DNA from 3 places in the Serratia sp. JSRIV002 genome. Region 1 is predicted to be linked to each of the others. Evidence: predicted binding sites of a transcription regulator. Region 1 holds the regulator's gene; each other region holds the start of a gene.
The links. The regulator LexA, encoded in region 1, represses DNA repair genes until DNA is damaged. The targets are predictions, from matches to a motif close to TNCTGTATGTACATACAGNA.

Region 1 (7,619 bases):
GCGTCGCCACCAAGGTGGAGAACACCGCCTTATCGAAGAATTCCGGCGCGTTGATGCCGTGCAGCACCGACAAACGCTGGGCCATAATGCGGCTCTCTTTCTCCAGGGCACCCCGGTTGATACTTGGGTTGGCGCTGAGGATCGACATGGTGATGGCATAGCGTTGCAGGGTTTCACGCACCCCGGCGGCCAACAGCTGCAACGGACGGATGCGCGCAGGGTTCAGCACCAGCTCATCGCCTTTGCTACAAATCAGCTGCTGGCGTATCAACTCTTCGATCAGCGGTTGCAGCACGTCGGCTAGCTGTTCTTTGTCGTAACGCAGGAACAGCTCGGCCTTCAGCATCGGATAGATCAGGCTGACCTGACGCAACAGCTCAACGCGCGACACGCGGCGGTGATGCATCACGATAGAGGCGATCAACGAAGGCAGTACCAACATATGATGGATATTGTTGCGATAGTATGTCATCAGCACCGCCTGCTCGCGCGGCAGAATGATGATGTCGCCGATGTTGTCCTTCTCCACTTCAAACTTGTTCATGTTTAAAGCGTGATCCAGCAACTGGTCTGGCGTTTGCGCTGGTACGGTGGCGTCCGGTGCATACGGCACGTTACGCATTAACTGTAAGTAGCATTCCAACTGCTCAAGCAACTGCTCACGGGTCAGCGAACGTTGGCGTGAGGCCAACAGCGCGGTGGAACACAGGTTCATGGCGTTGGCGGCGGCAGCGTTGTTGATACGCACCATGATCTGAGCCGCCAGATCGTTGACCGCAGGCGTCAGCCAGCTTGGGCGCTGTGCTTCGATCGGGTCGATAGACTCACGCCAATGCGGGACGTTGTGGTTCAGGTACGTAGTCAACGGCAGCGGTTCACCAAAGTTTACGTAGCCCTGGCCGAGGTTGCGTAGCTTGCGCAAGCCACGCACCATTTGCAGCAGGCTCTCTTTCTCTTTGGTCGCGCCACGCAGCTCTTTGGCGTAAGTACCTACTTCCATCACGTGCTCGTAACCGATATAAATCGGCACCAGGGTGATCGGACGTGTACCGCCACGCAGCATGGCCTGAATGGTCATCGACAGGGTGCCGGTTTTCGGTTCCAGCAGGCGGCCGGTACGGGAGCGCCCGCCTTCAACAAAGTATTCTACCGAGTAACCTCGAGTGAACAGCTCACCGAGGTATTCACGAAATACGGTTGAATAGAGTTTGTTGCCCTTGAAGGTGCGGCGAATAAAGAATGCGCCCAGGCGACGGAAGATCGGCCCGGCGGGCCAGAAGTTCAGGTTAATACCTGCTGCGATATGCGGTGGCACCAGCCCCTGATGGTAGAGCACATAGGACAGCAGCAGATAGTCCATATGGCTACGGTGACACGGCACATAGACGATCTCGTGGCCATCCTGCGCCAGCTGACGCACACGCTCGGCGTTGGTGACGTTGATACCCTGATACAGCCGGTTCCAGGTCCAGCTCAACACGCGGTCGGACAGGCGCACCGTTTCATAGGAGAAATCGGCGGCAATCTCTTCCATCAGCGCAATCGCGTTCTGCTGGGCCTTTTCGTGGGAGATCTTTTTGCTGCGCGCTTCATCTTCGATCGCTTTTTCAATCGCCTTGGAGGCCAGCAGCTTGTTGAACAGATCCTGACGGGCTGGCAGGCTTGGCCCAACGGCGGCCAGGCGCTGGCGTGCAAAGTGCATACGTGCGACACGGGCCAGTTTTTGCGCGATGGTCTTATCGGTGCCGTGCTCTGTCGCCATCCGGCGTAGGGACACGGTGTTGGAGAAACGGACAAAGCTGTCACGCCCCAGCCACAGTACAGCGAAGAACTTCTGTACGCCGTTCAGCAGGCGCAGGTGCGGCGTGCCGTGGCCTTCACGCCCAGGGGAGCGGCCAAACATCACCGATACCGGCAACATCTGAATATCGAGATCCGGGTTGCTGCGGTGCAGATCCAGATAATCGTGAAACAGTTTTACCGATTCTTCTTTGGGAGTGTAATAGCGGAATACGCGTGGGCCATCATGGATAAACACGTAGCTTGGCAGCACGGTGCCATCGATTTCCAACGGGTTAAGGGGATCGGGCAGATCTTGCGCCAGACACTGGGTGCGCAAGGTGAGTAAATCCGCCTTGGAATTATAAGGTAAAACATACAAAATCGGTCGTGAGGGATCCAACCCTAACTCCGTGACCGGATCTGTTGGGATAACCTTACTTCTTACCAACATTTTTAGTGGTAAGTTCAATATCTTATAATAGATTTTACGCCAACCTGACATGACAACGTGAAGCCTCTTGTTAGCAATTCGCCGCAAGCATACCAGAAACCGGGTAGCAGATCTGTGGCGTTGGGAAATCCACGGCCATTCACGGCAATGGAAGTACATAGTTGAATTATACCTGATGGATATCAAATTGGCCGCTCTAGCGCACTCATGCGCGCGCGGCATTGGTACGACATAGCTAGGTGATTAAGGTATTCCAACCTTGCTGTATACTGCGCTGCGATAAAAATGTGATTGGGCTGGCAAATCTGTCTGGAACGTTGCGGCTGCAACACGACGGGTACATGATCCATCTTGGAGAAAGGCGTTCTTAACTATGGCAAATCAAGCAACTGGCCTGACGCGTATCATTAAAGCGGCAGGCTATTCCTATAAAGGTTTAACCGCTGCCTGGCAGAACGAAGCCGCATTCCGTCAGGAACTGGTGGCGACGGTGGTGGCTATCATCGTGGCGGTTTGGCTGGATGTGGGAGCGATAGCGCGCATCTTGTTGATCGGCTCGGTGCTGCTGGTGATGATTGTCGAAATCCTCAACAGTGCGATTGAGGCCGTTGTCGATCGCGTGGGGACGGAATATCACGAGCTTTCCGGGCGGGCCAAAGATATGGGCTCGGCGGCGGTATCGCTGGCAATCATTCTGGCGCTGTTCGTTTGGGCTTCGGTACTTTGGCAGCATTTGGCGTGAAAACCAGCGGGTATCGTTGCGATCACGCTCGCTACCTGCTGATTTTTATTTATTCTTCGGTTCCCAATCCAGACTTAGCTGTATATACTCACAGCAAGACTGTATAAACAAACAGGGGGCGGAATGAAAGCACTAACTACCAGACAGCAAGAGGTCTACGACCTGATTCGCGATCATATTTCGCAAACGGGCATGCCACCGACGCGTGCCGAGATCGCAATGCGCCTGGGGTTCCGCTCACCAAATGCTGCAGAAGAGCACTTGAAAGCACTGGCTCGCAAAGGCGTTATCGAGATCATCTCCGGTGCATCACGCGGTATCCGCTTGCTGATGGAAGATGAAGAGGGGTTACCTCTGGTGGGCCGTGTGGCTGCCGGTGAACCTCTGTTGGCTCAGCAGCACATTGAAGGGCACTATAAGGTGGACCCTTCACTGTTCAAGCCTAATGCCGATTTCCTGCTGCGCGTTAGCGGCATGTCGATGCGCGACATCGGCATCCTGGATGGCGATCTGCTGGCAGTGCATAAGACTCAAGACGTACGCAACGGCCAGGTCGTCGTCGCCCGCATTGAAGACGAGGTCACGGTCAAACGCCTGAAGAAACACGGTAACGTCGTCGAACTGCTGCCAGAAAACAGCGAATTCCAACCGATCGTGGTCGATCTGCGCCAGCAGAACTTCACCATCGAAGGCCTGGCGGTGGGCGTGATCCGCAACGGCGACTGGATCTAACCGTTTTACCTCGTATTACAGCCCTTTAAAACGGCAAACCTCGCCCCAACTCTGGGGCGATGTCATTTCTAAGCTACGCTAAAATCCATGCTTGTACGGGAACATATCGCCATGCGCCTGCTTTCTGCCTTCACCAGTGACACCGACAAAGCTCTGTGGCGTCTGGCGTTGCCGATGATCTTCTCCAATATTACCGTCCCCTTGCTTGGCCTGGTGGATACCGCCGTTATCGGTCATCTCGATAGCCCTAGCTACCTTGGCGGGGTCGCGGTGGGATCAATGGCCACCAGCTTCCTGTTTATGTTGTTGTTGTTCCTGCGTATGAGCACCACCGGGCTGACGGCGCAGGCGCTGGGTGCGCAAGATCCCTACCGGCTGGCTCGCGCATTTATGCAGCCGTTATTGTTGGCGCTGGTGGCCGGGCTGGCGATTGTGCTGTTGCGAGCCCCGTTGATCACCTTGGCGCTGAACATTGTGGGGGGCGATCGGGAAGTATTGGTTCAGGCCAGGCTATTTTTGGAGATCCGCTGGCTGAGTGCCCCGGCGGCGTTGGCCAATATGGTGTTGCTCGGTTGGTTGCTGGGAGTTCAATACGTGAGGGCGCCGGTGATCCTGTTGATTGTCGGTAACCTGCTGAACATCGTGCTGGATATCTGGCTGGTAATGGGGCTGGGTTGGAACGTGCAGGGGGCTGCAACTGCCACGGTGATTGCGGAGTACGCCACGCTGTTGCTGGGTTTGTGGTTAGCATGGCGGGTACTACGCATGCGGGGGATTTCGCTGACAATGCTGCGAACCGCGTGGCGTGGGGATATGCGCCGCCTGTTGGCACTTAACCGCGACATCATGCTGCGTTCGTTATTACTGCAACTGTGTTTCGCTTCGTTGACCATTCTGGGAGCCCGCATGGGCGGAGAGGTGGTGGCGGTGAATGCGGTGCTGATGAATCTACTGACCTTTACCGCCTATGCTCTGGATGGTTTTGCCTACGCGGTGGAAGCCCATTCCGGCCACGCCTATGGTGCGCGGGACGGGCGGCAACTCCGTAAAGTATGGCGTGCCGCCTGTCGGCAGGCTTGCCTGGTTGCCTGTGGTTTTGCCGTTATTTATCTGTTCGCCGGGCAGCAGATTGTGGCGGGCTTAACCTCGCTGCCGGAGTTGCGTGCGCTGGCAAATCATTATCTGCCCTGGCAGGTGGTGCTGCCCCTGGTGGGGGTTTGGTGCTATCTGCTGGATGGCATGTTTATCGGCGCCACCCGTGGCGCAGAAATGCGTAACAGCATGGCGGTAGCCGCAGTGGGCTACGGGCTGACGTTGTTCACCCTGCCGGTATTGGGCAACCACGGTTTATGGCTGGCTCTGGCGGTATTCCTGGCACTGCGCGGGGCTGCTTTGGGCTGGGTTTGGCACCGTCATAGCGTGCAAGGCACCTGGTTTTCATCCCCTAACTAGCGATACATAGGCCAGACTAGTTGATGATTCTGGATGGGTATTCACATTTGGTTACATGTGTTGAGGGCTGTTTTGCTTCGCTTGCTTACTGTTTTAACGGCGTTTTTTGCTATTGAGACTTTTCCTAACCCTATTTTATGCTGCTTTTCGGGTGCTTTTCGTGATGGGTGACTATAGTTAATCACGTGGCTGGCGAATTAAGCCCGCGCTTAATTGGCAACGGACGCATTAGATAACCTTAAATTTGACTCAGTTAAGTCCAGCCAGATTTATCTAAAACTGACAACCAAGAGTAACGGAGAGATTATGAACAAAGATCAAGCCGACGGTAACTGGAAGCAGTTTAAAGGTAAAGTGAAGGAAAAATGGGGCAAGCTGACCGATGACGATATCACCGTGATCGAAGGGAAACGCGAACAGCTGGTCGGTAAAATCCAGGAACGCTATGGCTACCAGAAAGAGGCAGCCGAAAAAGAAGTCAAAGCCTGGGAAGAACACAGCAAGTATCGTTGGTAGCGCGATGAGCCGCTGAGTATTGCGGCGCTACGACACCATCCGGCCTGGCAGATTTCCCCCCTGCCACGGCCACGGGAACAAGGATGTACCCGCTCCCTCCTGCAACCCAATCCGCTTATTTTTTCTTCACCACAATGCTGTGGTCATGATCGCAATCGTGTTGGTTTTCACAATTTTCTACCACCACACAGGCAGAACACAGACCGTGGGCTTCCACTACGCTGTGGCGCAGCACAAACCCTGATTCTTGAGCCAGTTTCTGCAAGGTTTCTTCCACCCCTTCGGTAGTACGCTCCGTGACCTGTCCGCAGCGATCGCAGATAAACAGGGCGGAGGTATGCATTGGCTGTTCGAAGTGGTGGCACAGCACATAGCTGTTTGCCGATTCAACGCGGTGGATAAATCCCTGTTCCAGCAAGAAATCCAGTGCACGATAGACCGTAGGTGGTTTGGCCTGCGGCTCTGCCACACGCAGTAAATCCAGCAAATCGTAAGCGCTGATGGCGCCGGGTTGCTCAGCCATCAGGCGTAACACTTCCAGCCGTTGCGGGGTCAGTCGCACGTTGCGTTGCTGACAGAGTTGTTCAGCCTGCGCGAGCAGCTTTTCCTGGTTGGTTGAGTTCATGGCAATTATCCGGCTATGCAAAGAAGCCGATTTTATCATGTTTCAACGCAATCGCCGAGGGTTGCCCCGCTTTCCCTGGATAACGCAGCAAATCGGGCGATTTTGCGCAGCAAGACTAGGCACAATGAGATGTGGATCACGATTTGCCGCTTTATGTCATAGGCTCCACTCGGGCACGGCGGTATAACCCGTAAGGTGTCAAACCTTTCAGGAGCCTGGGATGTCAGAAAGAGAGAAATTGCTGCGTGGTGAGGTATATAACAGCCGTGATGATGAGCTGATTGCCATGTACCATCGGGCGAGGAGCCTGACTAAACAGCTCGCAGCATTGGACTCACCTCAGTCTGAAGAGAAACAGCGTCTGTTGCGTGAGTTGTTTGCAGCATGGGGTGATGACAGCTGGATTGAATTACCGTTCTGGTGCGACTATGGCCAGCATATCAGCATTGGCAGGAATTGCTTTATCAACGTCAATGCGGTGTTTCTTGACTGCAACACCATCACCATTGGTGATAACACGCTGATTGGCCCAAACGCGCAAATCTACACGCCAAGCCACCCGCTCAAGGCCAGCGAGCGGTTTACCGGCAATGCCGATTTTCCGTTCCATACCTCAGCCAAGCCGGTGGTGATTGGCAGTAACGTCTGGATTGGCGGCAACGTGGTGATCCTGCCTGGCGTCACCATTGGTGATGGCACTACCATCGGCGCAGGCAGCGTGGTGACCGAGGATATTCCGGCTAACGTGTTGGCGCTTGGGCAGCCGTGTCGCGTGATCCGACAATTGGAATAGGGCCGAGAGAAAACGTTACCGCTCTGAGATCCTAATCAGAATGAACGACGGTTTCCCCAAGACCGTCGATTGCCGTTATAATAGCCATTTGCGGCATCGGCACAACGCGCTGATTGTCGAGTCCCGGACTTATCAGGTAGCCAGTAACTCAGCATGACGAAAGATATTAATAATACCCAATACGCCGCCAATCGTTTTTCCATTGCCCCTATGCTGGACTGGACCGATCGCCATTGCCGTTACTTCCATCGCCTGCTGAGTAAGGAAACGCTGCTGTACACCGAAATGGTGACCACCGGCGCGATCATCCACGGTAAAGGTGACTACCTGGCATACAGCGAGGAAGAGCACCCCGTGGCTTTGCAGCTAGGGGGCAGCGATCCGGCAGCACTGGCGCACTGTGCCAAACTGGCGGAACAGCGTGGCTATGACGAGATCAACCTTAATGTCGGTTGCCCGTCGGATCGGGTACAAAACGGCATGTTTGGTGCTTGTCTGATGGGGCAGGCGACCTTGGTGGCCGACT
Region 2 (7,619 bases), 2.7 Mb from region 1:
CAGGCAGAATATCGACCACGTCGGCCTTGACGCGGTAATCCGCCAGGCTGGCTTCCACCAGCCGCGCTTTCTGTTCCAGCGCAAAGGTATCGACCGGTTCGACCTCTTTCGGGGCCTCGGTCAACAGATCCAGCGTTGGCAGTGGCGTAGTCGGTTTCTGCAGCGGCATATCATTACGCATCAGGAATGGATGGATCAGGCTGTCCATCGCTGGTGCTGGCGGTTGCTGCTGAACGGGTGGCTGATAAATCTGTTGCGGCTGGTAACCAGGCGCAGGGTTAGTTTGCGGACGCGGCGCCTGATAAGCGGGCACCTCAGGCTCAAACTGCCCGAACGGCACATCATCTTCCAACTCGCTTTCCAGCTCGATGCTATCCTCAAGCTGTGGCGACAAGGTAAACAGCGGCTCGGTTGGGCCGTCATCCACCAGATCTGCCATCGGTGAGAAACTGTAGGCCTGGCGGGTATCCACCGGGCGAGTTACCGGAGCTGGTTCTGGTTCAGGCTGCGGTTCTTCTACGCCATAGCGAGCCTGTTGCTGCGCGGCAAATGCCTGACCGAGTTCGGCCTCACGCTGCGCATCTTCGTCATCTTGTTGTTCTTGCGAATACTCTTCGCCATAGCGCTGGCTTTGCTGTTCGGCAAAGGCTTGACGCAATGCAGCTTCTTGCAGGACTTCATCTTCTTCCTGCGGGTTGCTGAACGGTTCTGGCTGAGGTTCATCCCCACGGTTGCGCTGCTCCTGCTCCGCGATCCGCTGCGAAGGCAGCTTGATGCCGTAGGAGGCCAGCTCACGCCGGGTTGGAATACGCACCGGATTTGGCCGTGGCAGTTCCGGGCCGATGCCCTGCTTGATCTGCGAGCTCGCATCACTGGTGGCTGTAAACGCAGGCATGAAGGTGTTGTTCACCGCGCCAGCGGTTGCTGTGGCTGCGGCAACCGCCGCTGGCTTCACTACCTCTCTGGCGCTGAAACCCGTTGAGCCAATAACATCGTCGCTATCCCGCTGAGCCGCAGAGAAATCAAACGGTGACGGCTCTGGTTTTGGCGTAACGGGGGTCTGCCAGTCACCCAGGCGCGGCTCATGTTCCTCACGATAAGGCTCCGTTACGCGCGTCGTTCTCGGTGCCGGTGTCTCTTCAGGCAGTTCAAACGAATACAGCGGCGGCGTGTCTTGTGGCTGCGCAGGGGTTAATGGATGCTGATTGATGGAAGCAGGCGCTGTCGGGGCAACGGTGACCGGAGCCTGAACGGCCGCTTTCGGCATTACCGGGATATCAGTAACGACCGGCGCTGGCTCGGCAAGCGGGAGGTCATCATCGCTGGCACGCAACCCACTTAATAAAGGATCTGCGGCATCTTGCGCTGCTTCTTCGGCGGTTTCGGTCACGGAAGAGGCAGAGAACAACGCGTCGTCCTCATCTACTGCCAGAGCAGCAGGTGCCACAGGTTGGCCGCTTTCTTCGCGATCGTCGAACACGACATCGTCATCGTCGTGATAGCGGTCTTCACGGCGTGAACGGTTAGTCATAAAGGTAGCGGCGCCCAGCACGACACCACCAATTTTTTCCGCAATCACCAGCCATGACCAACCGGTGAACAGCGTCAGCCCCACTGCCCAAATGCCGAGCAGCGCCAAAGTGGCGCCAATGCCGTTAAACCACGGCAACATGGCATTGCTTAGCAGGCTGCCAATCACCCCGCCGGAAGCGAAGTAATAGAGATCGTCAACGTTCAACGCCGCCAGGCCACACGAGGTAAGCACCAGCGCCAATGTGCCGATCAAACGTAACGAGAGCCCAAAGAAATCGACGTAATCGCCGTTATCGCGCCGACGGTAACCAGACAGGCACAACACCAGCATAATCGGTGGGATCGCATAGGCAAGGACCCCAAAGGTGAAGAACAACGTGTCGGCCAACCATGCGCCTACCCCGCCGCCCAGATTGTGGATAGGCTCATGCCAGGCAGTTTGCGACCAACTAGGATCGGAAGGATTGAAACTGACCAATGCAGCCATAAGGTAAACGGCAAAAATTGCCACCACGATCAACACAGCCTCGAGCAAACGTCGCCCACTGCTGAGTTTTTTCAGGGTAACTTCTTTATCTTCTGTGTATTCCTGGCTCAAGAAAGGCACTCCAGGTTCCTGTTGACGGATAGAGTAACGGCGCCGAGAAGTTTCCCCGGCGCCAAAACTGTATGAATAAACAGGAGTGTAACGAATTTAATCAGGTTTTGCACCTGCACCTTACCGTGTTTTGATAACCAGACGGTTACTCTGTTTGACTTCTTCCATCACGACGTAAGTACGGGTGTCATTCACCCCCGGTAAACGCAACAGAGTTTCGCCCAACAGCTTACGATAAGCTGACATATCTGGTACACGGGTTTTCAACAGGTAGTCGAAATCACCGGAAACCAGATGACACTCCTGAATTTCTTCAAGTTTTTGTACCGCAGAGTTGAATTGCTCAAACACATCCGGCGCACCGCGGTTCAACGTGATTTCCACGAAGACCAGCAGGGAAGCGTCCAGATAATGCGGGTTAAGCAATGCGGTATACCCATGAATGAAGCCTTGACGCTCAAGACGGCGCACACGCTCCAAACAAGGGGTTGGGGATAACCCCACGCGCTTTGAAAGTTCGACGTTCGAAATGCGCCCATCCTTCTGCAACTCATTAAGGATGTTGCGATCGATACGGTCGAGATCTTTACCCGGGCGTTTTTTAGTATCTACCATTATTATTGTCTCTCTTATGTTCTTCCCTGCACTTGCCACACCCTAGCCAACGTCAATGTGCAAGGATTTGTTCCAAGCGAAGACCCGATGCCAGTGTTTAGCGGTTCATCCCCCTGAGGGAACAGGATACGTAATACCAACCGCCCTTGTGCTTCGTCACTCTTTGTCACTACCATCTTCCGCCGTTGCCCAGCCTGTCTGTCACCTCTGGGCAACGAATTCAAATGATTTACGTTCAGAAATCCATCAACCCCGTCAGGGCAAACCCTCCCTCACCCGTCGCGCCCCGACAATATTCTGCCTGGGTGGCGAAAATGCCTACGATTTGCAGCTGACACGGGGTTAATTTCTTCTTCCAATGATGTTTTCGCAAATGCGCAGCGGATTGTCAAAGTAAAAGAACTAAAATCAGTAGAACGTACCGCCAGCAAAACTGAGCACCTGATTTTTTATTAGGAATTTCCCCTACCCGAAACCGGGTAGTTGCCCACATAAACCCGACAAAAAACGCATTTTTAACCCATTGCTGTACAAAATTATTGCTGCTGTTACCTCTCCCAGCCCAAGGATAAAATCGCGGCTAATAGGCGCTGATTATCAAACAAATCGGTAACAACATCCCCTGGCGCTTTTTTTACTGCCGCATTTTCCCTACAATCGGTTTCATTGTCCGCCATTGTGGGAAACGAGGTTATTCATGGGCACGGCTAAACATAGCAAATTATTGATCCTGGGCTCTGGCCCGGCTGGCTACACCGCAGCGGTTTATGCAGCACGCGCGAACCTGAACCCGGTATTGATCACCGGTATGGAGCAAGGCGGTCAGCTGACCACCACCACCGAAGTCGAGAACTGGCCAGGCGATGCCGAAGGCTTGACCGGCCCGGCGCTGATGGAGCGGATGCGTGAGCACGCAGAAAAGTTCGACACCCAGATCGTGTTTGACCATATCAACAGTGTCGATCTGCAGAACCGTCCTTTCCGCCTGTTGGGTGATAGCGGCGAATATACCTGCGATGCCTTGATTATCGCTACTGGCGCATCGGCTCGTTATTTAGGCCTGCCATCGGAAGAAGCTTTCAAGGGCAAAGGGGTCTCCGCCTGTGCCACCTGCGATGGTTTCTTCTATCGCAACCAGAAGGTCGCCGTAGTCGGTGGTGGCAACACCGCCGTGGAAGAAGCGCTGTATCTGTCAAACATCGCCTCGGAGGTCCATCTGGTGCACCGCCGTGACACTTTCCGCAGCGAAAAGATCCTGATCAATCGCCTGATGGAAAAAGTGAAGAACAGCAACATCATCCTGCATACGGACTGCACGCTGGACGAAGTGTTGGGCGATCAGATGGGCGTCACCGGGATGCGCTTACGCAGCACCAAAGACGCTGAGCAAACCAAAGAGTTAGAGCTTGCCGGCGTATTTATCGCGATCGGTCACAGCCCGAACACCGCGATCTTTGGCGGGCAGCTTGAGCTGGAAAACGGCTATATCAAGGTGCAGTCCGGTATTCACGGCAACGCGACCCAGACCTCCATTCCTGGCGTATTTGCCGCAGGTGACGTCATGGATCACATTTACCGCCAGGCGATCACCTCAGCCGGAACGGGCTGTATGGCCGCACTGGATGCCGAACGCTATCTCGACGGTATCGCACAGGCCGAGTGCAAATAACCCTTCAGCGATAAACGTTACCGAGGCGGCCGATTGGCCGCCTTATTTCTATCCCCCCGCCCCTGAAAGTTCAAAACAACCCCCTCCACGCTAAAAACGTGACTGTTGCCCAAGTGATGAAAGGGATATTTAGTTCACGTCTACCGAGTGACGAGGTAACATTAGCGTTCACTTGTCTTATTTCCCGCTGAGACAAACACTTTTTTAACAGTACGTTAACCAAGCCTGCTACAACAGGCATCGGCGACGCAGACACCTGATGAAAAAAACCAGACAGCACCAGTTAACCCGTTGGCTCAAAACACAGAGTACGTTGGCGCAGCGTTGGCTACGTTTATCCATGCTGTTAGGCCTGGCAAGCGGCATTTTGATCGTCGCCCAGGCCTGGCTGTTGGCCTCACTGCTCCATGCGCTGATTATTGAACATCAGCCCCGTGGCGAACTGGTTTCGTCGTTTATCTGGTTGGCCGCCACCTTTGCCCTGCGCGCCTTCCTGAGCTGGCTGCGCGAACGGGTTGGCTTCATCTGCGGGCAGGTCATTCGCCAGCGTATGCGTTCGCAGGTGCTGGATAAGCTGCAACAGCTTGGCCCCGCCTGGATCCAGGGCAAGCCCGCCGGGAGCTGGGCCAGCATCATCGTTGAGCAGATTGAGGATATGCAGGATTACTATTCCCGCTATCTGCCGCAAATGTATTTGGCCGTGTTTATCCCAGTGCTGATCCTGATCACCGTCTTCCCGATCAACTGGGCGGCCGGGTTTATCCTGCTGGCTACCGCCCCACTGATCCCGCTGTTTATGGCACTGGTCGGTATGGGTGCGGCCGATGCCAACCGCCGTAACTTTGTCGCGCTGGCAAGGCTCAGCGGCAATTTCCTCGATCGCCTGCGCGGCCTGGATACTCTGCGTCTGTTTAATCGCGGCCAGGCGGAAACCGATCACATTGCCAAATCCTCAGAAGATTTTCGCCAGCGCACCATGGAAGTGCTGCGTCTGGCCTTCCTCTCCTCGGCCGTGCTGGAGTTCTTCGCCTCGATTTCCATCGCCGTGGTGGCGGTCTATTTTGGCTTCTCCTACCTCGGTGAACTGGACTTTGGCAGCTATGGCATGGGCGTAACGCTGTTTGCCGGTTTTCTGGTGCTGATCCTGGCACCGGAGTTTTTCCAACCGCTGCGCGATCTGGGCGCCTTTTACCATGCCAAAGCCCAGGCCGTGGGCGCTGCCGAAGCGCTGGAAACCTTCCTGGCCGCCGAGGGCGAGCAGGTTGGCAATGGCTCTCAAACGCTAAATAGCGAAGAACCACTGACCATACGGGCACAGCAGTTGGAAATCCTCTCGCCCAATGGGGTAGTGCTTGCAGGCCCCCTTGATTTTACCTTGCCTGCCAACCGGCGCATTGCCTTAGTCGGGCTTAGCGGTGCGGGGAAAAGTTCGTTGTTGAATCTGCTGCTGGGCTTCCTGCCCTATCGTGGCTCGTTGCTGATCAACGGCATCGAACTGCGCGAGCTGGATGCGGTTAACTGGCGTCAGCAACTGGGCTGGGTGGGGCAAAACCCCCATCTGCCAGCCCAAACTCTGCGGGACAATATTCTGCTCGGCTACCCACAGGCCAGCGAAACCCAATTGCAGCAGGCCGTCGAGCAGGCTTACGTCAGTGAATTCCTGCCGCATTTACCGAAGGGATTGGCAACCGATCTGGGCGATGGCGCTGCCCGCCTTTCCGTTGGGCAAGCTCAGCGTGTGGCCGTGGCGCGAGCACTGCTCAGCCCCCGCCGCTTGCTGTTACTGGATGAACCTGCGGCCAGCCTGGACGCTCACAGCGAACGTTTGGTGATGCAGGCGCTGAATGCTGCCTCCCATCAGCAGACCACGCTGTTGGTCACGCACCAGTTGGAAGATACCGAAGATTATGACCAGATTTGGGTGATGGACAGCGGCAAAATCGTGCAGCAGGGCAACTACGCCACGCTGAGCGCCCAGCCCGGTCTGTTTGCCAAACTGATTGCACACCGCAGCGGGGAGTTATAATCATGCGCGTTTTGCTGCCATTCCTGGCGTTGTATCGCCGCCACACGTTTCTGATTTTACTGGGTATCGTGCTGGCTATCGTCACCCTGCTGGCCAGTATCGGCCTGCTGGCGCTGTCCGGCTGGTTCCTGGCCGCCTCTTCGCTAGCCGGGTTGGCGGGGTTGTATACCTTCAACTACATGCTACCGGCCGCTGGCGTACGGGGCGCGGCAATCTTCCGTACCGCCGGGCGTTATGCAGAACGGGTCGTCAGCCATGACGCCACTTTCCGCGTGTTGTCCCATCTGCGGGTATTTACCTTCCGCAAGATCCTGCCGCTGTCACCGGGTGGTATTGCCCGCTTCCGTCAGGCTGAGCTGCTTAACCGCCTGGTTGCCGACGTTGATACGCTAGATCACCTCTACCTACGCGTTATCTCGCCAATGGTCAGCGCTGCGGTGGTGATTGTGGTAGTCACCTTCGGCCTCAGTTGGCTGGATGTTCCGTTAGCCCTGACGCTGGGCGGAATATTGTTATTGCTGTTGCTGGCCGTTCCGCCGGTCTTCTATCGCGCAGGTAAGCCCATCGGGGAAGAGTTGACCCTGTTACGCAGCCAGTACCGCACCGACCTGACCGCCTGGCTCCAGGGGCAGGCCGAACTGGTGGTGTTTGGTGCGCTGGACAGTTTCCGGCATAAGCTCAACGCAACCGAACAGCGCTGGCAGAGCCGTCAGTGGCAACAGGCTTCACTTGGGGGGATTGCCCAGGCGCTGATGATCCTGGCAAGTGGCCTCACCGTCACGCTATTGATGTGGCTTGCCGCTGCGGGGATCGGTGGCGATACCCAACCCGGGGCCCTGATTGCCCTGTTTGCTTTTGCCGCCCTGGCCTCTTTTGAAGCCATGATGCCCGTCGCCGCCGCGTTCCAACATCTGGGCCAGGTGATCGCTTCGGCGACCCGGGTCAAGCAGATCATCGATCAGCAACCGGAAGTCACCTTCCCTGCCAGTGGCCCAGCTTCACAGCCGGGCGCAGAACTGCAACTGAGCGAGGTGTCTTTCACCTATCCCGACCAGCCGCTGCCGGTGTTGAACAACGTGACGCTGAACATCACCGCTGGAGAGCACATTGCGCTGTTGGGCCGTACCGGCTGTGGTAAATCGACCCTATTGCAATTGCTGACCCGCGCCTGGAATGCC
Region 3 (7,619 bases), 1.8 Mb from region 1:
CGCCTTGGGCCAACTGGCCAACGCCAAAGTGGCCCCGAAAGGCGGCTATCCGGGCTGGCAGCCAGATGCCAAATCTCCGGTGATGCAACTGGTACGCGAAACCTACCAGAAGCTGTTCAACAAGACGCCAAACATCATGGTGATCCACGCCGGGCTGGAGTGTGGTTTGTTCAAGAAGCCTTACCCACAGATGGATATGGTGTCGATTGGGCCGACCATCACCGGGCCGCACTCGCCGGATGAGCAGGTGCATATCGCCAGCGTTGGCCAATACTGGACGCTGCTGACCGCCTTGCTGAAAGCGATTCCTGAGCGCGGATAAGATATTGGGCCCAGTTTAACGCTGGGCCCAATAACTCAGTTGAAAAAACTATCGGCCCTACCTGTCAGGATTGCGTTTCCTTGTTAGCCAGATTGCCGCTAATTTCATTCATCTGCGACTGTATCAGCGCTGCGCTAACCGGTGGCAGCAGGAAAGCAAACAGGATTATCAGCCAGGTCTTATACCTTGCTTGTTGCCCATGGCTTTCAATTATCGCCCGAAGAGTATCGTTTAGCGTGGAGAAAATTGCTGGCGTGACAATAGGCACAACAAAAGCCGACCACCCAGCCCCTCTAGGGGTTAGTAGTGTCGCAGATTGGCTATAGTTTCTGATTTCCGCATGTATTTTTACCAACCAATAAATATTGTAAAACGGCACAAAATACAGCAGGAAGGTCATTCCAGGTTCGCGGTATGTCGGCGTAAGAGGAGCAGCCTGCCGTATCGGCGGCGCCACATTAAATAACTGTGGTTTCATCGGCATCAACAACAATGTGCCAATGATCGCCGGTGTCGCTAATACTGCAAAAAAGTTTGTTGGATTGCCAAGCAACAGATCCATATCAAAAACCCATCCTGCCAGAGGCGCAATGGATAAATTATTCAACAACTTCAATGTTGCCATCAACCCAAATGCCAAGACATAAGTTTCTGTACTGCCGACTGCACCAGCAATAAATGCAGGGATGATCAGTATGATAGCCCCTATCCCCAGCCCTATCAGCATCTCTCCGGCCATCAGCGCAACAACGTTTTCCACATTGAAACAGAATAATGCTATACCCAGTAAATAGAAGGCACTAAACAGGTACAGTAAATAGTAGCTTTTCATCCGGCTGGCTATCCAGGCCAGAATCACACCAAATAAAAAACCGGCCTGTTGGAATGAAAAAGCGACGCCAATCGTTGAATAGGATAAACCTGAACTTTGCTTCATATAAAGCGCCGAATATATGCTCAAGATATATTGACTCGAAGCAATAAAAACAAAATAAAAAACCAGTCCCCAAAATCGATAGCTACAGTGTAAATCGGCCCACGTCCATTTTGTTGCGGACGCCTGGTGAGTCTTTTCCATTGTTCCTGCTTCCCTGTAAGGATATAACCAAAAAAATAAGCGTTGATTGTACCTAGGCTAGTGCTTTAAACATACTCGTTTTTCACCTCACCACGTCAGTACCAACTGCCGCTCCAACTGAGGATCGAGCAGCGTTACGTGTAGGCCAACCAGGCGCACACCTCGCCCTTCCCTCCGCTCCTGCCATGCCTGGCGGGCCACGTTGAGCAAGTCCTCAATATTGAGCACCGGCCAAACGTGCTCCTGGGTGGTTTGCTGGAAATCCTGGAACTTCAGCTTTACCCCTTGGCGGGCGATATGCAGATCTGGTTTGACCTTGCGCAGCCGCATTTCCAGCTCGGGGTAGAGCTTTTCAACGATCAACGCCTCGCAATCTTCCCACTCATGAATATCGGCCACCAACGTTCGCTCAACCCCTACCGATTTGCGTAAACGATCGGGAGACACCTCACGCTCATCGATACCCTGGCAGCGTTCCCACAGCACCCGGCCAAACTTGCCGAAGCGCTTTAACAAATCGGCCAGATTATAGTTCTGCACATCGGCGCAGGTGATTAGCCCCACCTCTTCCAACCGTTTGGCGGTGACCTTGCCCACGCCGGGGATTTTACTTAGCGGCAGCTGCTGCAAGAAAGCGGGTACCTGCGCCGGTGTGATGACATATTGGCCGTTTGGCTTGTTCAACTCGGAGGCTATCTTGGCGAGGAATTTGATCGGGGCAATGCCTGCCGAGGCGGTCAGGTTCAATTCAGCAGCAATTTCCTGGCGGATCTGTTGGGCAATCAGGGTGGCGGAGCCGTTGCATTGGGTGCTGTTGGTCACGTCCAGATAGGCTTCATCCAGAGAGAGCGGTTCTATCAGCGGGGTATAGCGGGCAAAGATTTCACGGATATGCAGCGAGGCTTCTTTATAGGCCGCCATGCGGCCCGGTAATAGCGTCAAGTGCGGGCATAGCTTGAGCGCCGTGGCGGTGGGCATAGCGCTATGCACGCCATAACGGCGCGCCGGGTAGTTGGCGGTGCTGATCACACCACGCCGATCGGCGCTGGCACCGATAGCCAGCGGGATATCGCGCAGGCTGGGGTTGTCGCGCATTTCTACCGCTGCGAAGAAGCAGTCCATATCGACATGAATGATTTTACGCATCGCGCCTCCAATAACACTGTATAAGTATACAGCCAATTATTAAAAGCTCAATATGGAGAGTGTAGACTAGTGACGCCCCTCACCCTAACCCTCTCCCACATGGTGAGGGGACCGAACGTGCCACAAATTAGCTCCCGCACCTGACCGCAACTCCGCACTAGCCCCCCTCCCCCCAAACAAGTGTTCATGAGGTACTCGGTATGTACATTGGGAGAGGGGACCGAACGTGCCACAAATTAGTTCCGGCACCTGACCGCAACTCCGCACTAGCCCCCCTCCCCCCAAACAAGTGTTCATGAGGTACTCGGTATGTACATTGGGAGAGGGGACCGAACGTGCCACAAATTAGTTCCGGCACCTGACCGCAACTCCGCACTAGCCCCCTCTCCCCAAACAAGTGTTCATGAGGTACTCGGTATGTACATTGGGAGAGGGTTGGGGTGAGGGGCTGTGCAGCGCCCCTACATGGAAAACCAGTGTGGCTAGAGAATTCGGTGTTTTTCCAGCATCTCGCGGCGTTGCGCTTCCTTCGCCATACGCTTTTTGCGCACATCGCAGGGCTCCGGGCAGTCGCAGACCTTCTCCACCCCCAGCGCGGTAATGCCGCCACAGCTGCCCTGCAAGGTTTTGCGCTTGAACACATAGCCCAACGACATTCCGCCAACCACCAGCAGAAACAGCACAAAGGATGCTGCGAACATCGTCAACATAACGTCTACCCTTTCTTCAGATAGGGTTTGAACGCGTCGGAATAGCGCTCCTCAAACCCCTTGGCGGTTTTCACGATCATAAACACCGGGATCCCCAGCAGGTTGGCCAGTGCCATACCCCGCTCCGGCCCCATCACGTTTAACCCGGTAGAAAGCCCGTCCGCCGTCATACACAGCGGGCTGATCACCGTGATCGACACTAAGTTGTGGCGGATCGGTTTACCGGTGAGCGGGTCGATAGTATGAGAATAGCGCACTCCGTCCTGCTCGAAGTAGTTTCGGTAATCCCCGGAGGTCGCCATCGCCATCTCACCCGGTTCGATCACCAGTTGCGCCTGCTGCTCCCCCCCGGCGGTTGGCCGTTCGATAGCAATGCGCCAAGGCTTCTTCTCACCGTTATGGCCACGGGTACGAACCTCCCCGCCAATATCAACCATGTAGTTTTTGACGTGCTGCGATTGCAGGTACTGGGCAATCACATCAACGCCGTAGCCTTTGGCAATGGAAGAGAGGTCGACATAAAGTTCAGGAATGCGCTTGACCAGCGCATTACCTTCCACCGCCAGCTTGTCGATCCCCGTCCAGTTGCGGCGCTGATCCAACTCGGTGGCGCTCGGCACTTTATCCGACCGCCCTTCCGGGCCAAAACCCCACAGGTTCACCAGCGGCCCGACTGTCACGTCCAGCGCGCCGTCGGTCACACGGTTGATGCGCAGCGCTTCCAGCACCACTTCCGTGGTGGCAGCAGAAACCGGGAAAGGCTTGTCCACTTCCCGGCTGGCGTTAAAGCGGCTCAGCTCGGAATCAGGTTGATAGGTCGACATCTGATCGTTAACCTGCACCAGCCGTTTGTCGATCTCCGCTTGCAGCGTTGCCACCGAAGGCGTTCCGTCCCCAGGGAGATAACTGATCGAGTACGACGTCCCCATGGTTTTGCCACGCAGGTTTTCCTGCTGCGGTTTACAACCGGTCAGCAATACTGCGGTGGCCAGGGCCACCACCATCATCCAAGCCTTCATTCCATCGCCGCCTACAGCTCGCATTTAACCACCAAAGTCATCGAGCATGATGTTTTCATCTTCCACGCCCAAGTCCTTCAGCATCTTGATCACCGCCGCGTTCATCATCGGCGGCCCACACATATAGAATTCACAATCTTCCGGCGCTGGATGGTTACGCAGATAATTTTCCAGCAGGACATTATGAATAAAGCCGGTGTAGCCCGTCCAGTTATCCTCTGGCTGTGGATCGGAGAGCGCCACATGCCAGGTGAAGTTTTCATTCTCTTCTTGCAGGTGGTTGAAGTCGTCCTCATAGAACATCTCGCGCAAGGAGCGCGCACCGTACCAGAAGGTGATCTTGCGCTTCGATTTCAGGCGCTTCAACTGATCGAAGATGTGTGAACGCATCGGCGCCATACCGGCCCCGCCGCCGATAAAGACCATCTCGGCGTCGGTGTCTTTGGCAAAGAACTCGCCAAACGGCCCGGAGATGGTCACCTTATCCCCCGCCTTCAGCGACCAGATATAGGAAGACATAATGCCCGGCGGCACGTCCGGGTTGCTCGGCGGTGGCGTAGCGATACGCACGTTGAGCATGATGATGCCTTTCTCATCGGGATAGTTGGCCATTGAATAGGCGCGCACCGTCGGCTCTTTGACTACCGAACGGTAACGGAACAGATTGAATTTATCCCAGTCGCCACGGTATTCCTGCGGCACGTCGAAATCGGCATAGCTGACTTCATGCTCGGGCGCTTCGATCTGGATAAAGCCGCCAGCGCGGAAAGGTACATCTTCCCCATCCGGAATGCGCAGTTTCAGCTCTTTGATAAAGGTGGCTTTGTTATCGTTGGAGATCACCTCGCAGTCCCATTTCTTCACGCCGAAGATCTCTTCCGGCAGCTCGATTTTCAGGTTCTGCTTCACGTTAACCTGGCACGCCAGGCGGCAGCCCTCTTTGGCTTCACGCTTGCTGATATGGGAAAGTTCGGTTGGCAGAATATCGCCGCCGCCCTCTTTGATCACCACCCGGCACTGGCCGCAGGAGCCGCCGCCACCACAGGCCGAGGAAACAAAAATCCCCTGGCTGGACAGCATGTTCAGCAGCTTGTCCCCCGCTGGGGCGGTAAAACTCTTGTCTTGATCGCCGTTAACCTCAACGGCAATGTCACCGGTGTTCACCAACTTGGATTTGGCAAACAGGATCAGTAACGCCAGCACCATCACGATGCAGGTAAACATCACCACGCCTAAAATAATTTCCATAAATGCTTCCTGCCTTTACAACTGGACGCCGGAGAACGACATAAAGCCCAATGCCATCAATCCGGTGGTAATAAAGGTAATGCCCAGGCCACGCAACCCGGCTGGCACATCGGCATACTTCAGTTTTTCACGGATCCCCGCCATGGCAACAATCGCCAACATCCAGCCAGTGCCGGAGCCAAAGCCGTACACCACGGATTCCATAAAGTTGTAATCACGCTGGACCATGAACGACACGCCGCCGAAAATGGCACAGTTCACCGTGATCAACGGCAGGAAGATCCCCAAGGCGTTGTAGAGCGCCGGGAAGAAGCGATCGAGGATCATCTCCAGGATCTGCACCAGCGCCGCAATCACGCCGATAAAGGTAATGAAGTTGAGGAAGCTCAGATCGACGCCTTCCACCAGCGCCCCATCACGCAGGATCAGGTTATAAACCAGGTTGTTGACGGGTACCGAGATGCCAAGGACCAGCGTCACGGCGATCCCCAAGCCAAACGAGGTAGAGACCTTCTTCGACACCGCCAGGAAGGTACACATCCCCAGGAAGAACGCCAGCGCCATGTTCTCAACGAACACCGCACGCACAAACAGGCTGATATAGTGAGCCATCGGCGGTTACTCCTTTTCTATCTGCGCTGGCTTGAGGGAACGCAGTCCCCAAATCAGCAGGCCGATGATAAAGAACGCACTCGGCGCCAGCAGGAACAGGCCGTTGGGCTGATACCAGCCGCCGTTCTGCACCGTTTCCAACACCGTAATGCCAAACAGCTTGCCCGAGCCGACCAACTCGCGCAGGAAGCCCACCAGGATCAGGATCACGCCATAGCCCAGCCCGTTGCCGATACCGTCCATAAAGCTCTCAATCGGTGGCGACTTCATGGCGTACGCCTCGGCGCGGCCCATCACGATACAGTTGGTGATGATCAGCCCGACGAACACCGAAAGCTGTTTGGAGATTTCAAACGCATAGGCACGCAGCAACTGATCGACCACGATCACCAGCGAGGCGATGATCGTCATCTGCACGATGATGCGCACGCTGTTGGGGATATGGTGGCGGATCAGCGAAATAAAGAAGCTGGAAAACGCGGTGACCAGGGTGACCGCAATCGTCATCACCACCGCCGTTTCCAGCTTGGTGGTCACCGCCAGCGCCGAACAGACGCCAAGCACCTGCAGCGCGATCGGGTTATTGTCAAACAGCGGCCCCAGCAGGACCCGTTTAACCTCTTTGGAATCAGCCATTTTTCAGCGCTCCTTCACGAACTTTCTGCAGGAATGGGCCAAAGCCGTGCTCGCCCAACCAGAAATCAAACGTATGCTGTACGCCGTTAGCGGTCAGCGTCGCGCCGGACAGGCCATCCACACCGTGGATATCCCCTTGCCGCGCTCCGCCCTTCACAATGCGGATTGCCGGGTTGCCGTTGTCATCAAACAGCTGCTTGCCAATCCACTGTGCACGCCAGTTGGCGTTCTGGATCTCGCCGCCCAGCCCCGGGGTTTCACCATGCTGATAGAAACTCAGCCCGCGCACCGTATTGCCATCAGCATCCAGCGCGACAAAGGCGTACATCATCGACCATAGGCCAGTGCCGTAAACCGGCAACACAATCTTGTCCACCGCTCCGCTTTCGTCGCGCACCAGGTAGATTTCCGCCTGATTGCTACGGCGGCGGATACCGGCCAGATCCTGCTCGGCGGTCAACGCCCGACTCTTGGCATCGCTGCGTAGCGCGGCGGCCAGATCGAAGGTGCCCGCATCGCCAGGCACAAACTCACCGCTGTCCAGATCCAGCAAACGCGGTTCGATGCGCTTGCTAAAGGTGGCTTTCACCTGTTCGCCAGTCATCCCCGGTTGCAGTAAACCGGCTACGTCCAGGATATTGCGCTGCTTATCCAGCAACCGCTGTTCCTGCTGTCTGGATTGCAACCCAACGGCGGAACCCGCGACCACCACAGAACACACCAGACACAGCAGCAGCACTACCAGCAGCGTTTTGCCAATGCTGTCATTTTTAGATTCATTCGCCACGTGCTTTTCTCCGCTTGATGTTGGCCTGCACCACCAGGTAATCGAACAGCGGTGCGAACAG

Region 2: KGP26_RS10050 (DNA translocase FtsK 4TM domain-containing protein) is a predicted target of LexA. The motif match lies at 2,197-2,216, and genes of this name have one in related genera.
Region 3: dinB (DNA polymerase IV) is a predicted target of LexA. The motif match lies at 2,561-2,580, and genes of this name have one in related genera.

What each region holds. Positions count from the first base shown of each region.
Region 1 is NZ_CP074143.1:5,485,846-5,493,464, reverse strand. It holds gene plsB (glycerol-3-phosphate 1-O-acyltransferase PlsB) at 1-2,284, opposite strand, end outside; gene KGP26_RS25715 (diacylglycerol kinase) at 2,607-2,975, shown strand; gene lexA (transcriptional repressor LexA) at 3,099-3,707, shown strand; gene dinF (MATE family efflux transporter DinF) at 3,819-5,159, shown strand; gene KGP26_RS25700 (CsbD family protein) at 5,466-5,675, shown strand; gene zur (zinc uptake transcriptional repressor Zur) at 5,791-6,300, opposite strand; gene KGP26_RS25690 (sugar O-acetyltransferase) at 6,521-7,093, shown strand; gene dusA (tRNA dihydrouridine(20/20a) synthase DusA) at 7,247-7,619, shown strand, end outside.
Region 2 is NZ_CP074143.1:2,156,763-2,164,381, reverse strand. It holds gene KGP26_RS10050 (DNA translocase FtsK 4TM domain-containing protein) at 1-2,131, opposite strand, end outside; gene lrp (leucine-responsive transcriptional regulator Lrp) at 2,252-2,746, opposite strand; gene trxB (thioredoxin-disulfide reductase) at 3,444-4,415, shown strand; gene cydD (cysteine/glutathione ABC transporter permease/ATP-binding protein CydD) at 4,675-6,441, shown strand; gene cydC (cysteine/glutathione ABC transporter ATP-binding protein/permease CydC) at 6,444-7,619, shown strand, end outside.
Region 3 is NZ_CP074143.1:1,266,254-1,273,872, reverse strand. It holds gene pepD (beta-Ala-His dipeptidase) at 1-322, shown strand, start outside; gene KGP26_RS05770 (hypothetical protein) at 387-1,400, opposite strand; gene dinB (DNA polymerase IV) at 1,488-2,546, opposite strand; gene nqrM ((Na+)-NQR maturation NqrM) at 3,029-3,256, opposite strand; gene KGP26_RS05755 (FAD:protein FMN transferase) at 3,262-4,275, opposite strand; gene nqrF (NADH:ubiquinone reductase (Na(+)-transporting) subunit F) at 4,300-5,523, opposite strand; gene nqrE (NADH:ubiquinone reductase (Na(+)-transporting) subunit E) at 5,539-6,135, opposite strand; gene KGP26_RS05740 (NADH:ubiquinone reductase (Na(+)-transporting) subunit D) at 6,142-6,771, opposite strand; gene KGP26_RS05735 (Na(+)-translocating NADH-quinone reductase subunit C) at 6,764-7,558, opposite strand; gene KGP26_RS05730 (NADH:ubiquinone reductase (Na(+)-transporting) subunit B) at 7,548-7,619, opposite strand, start outside.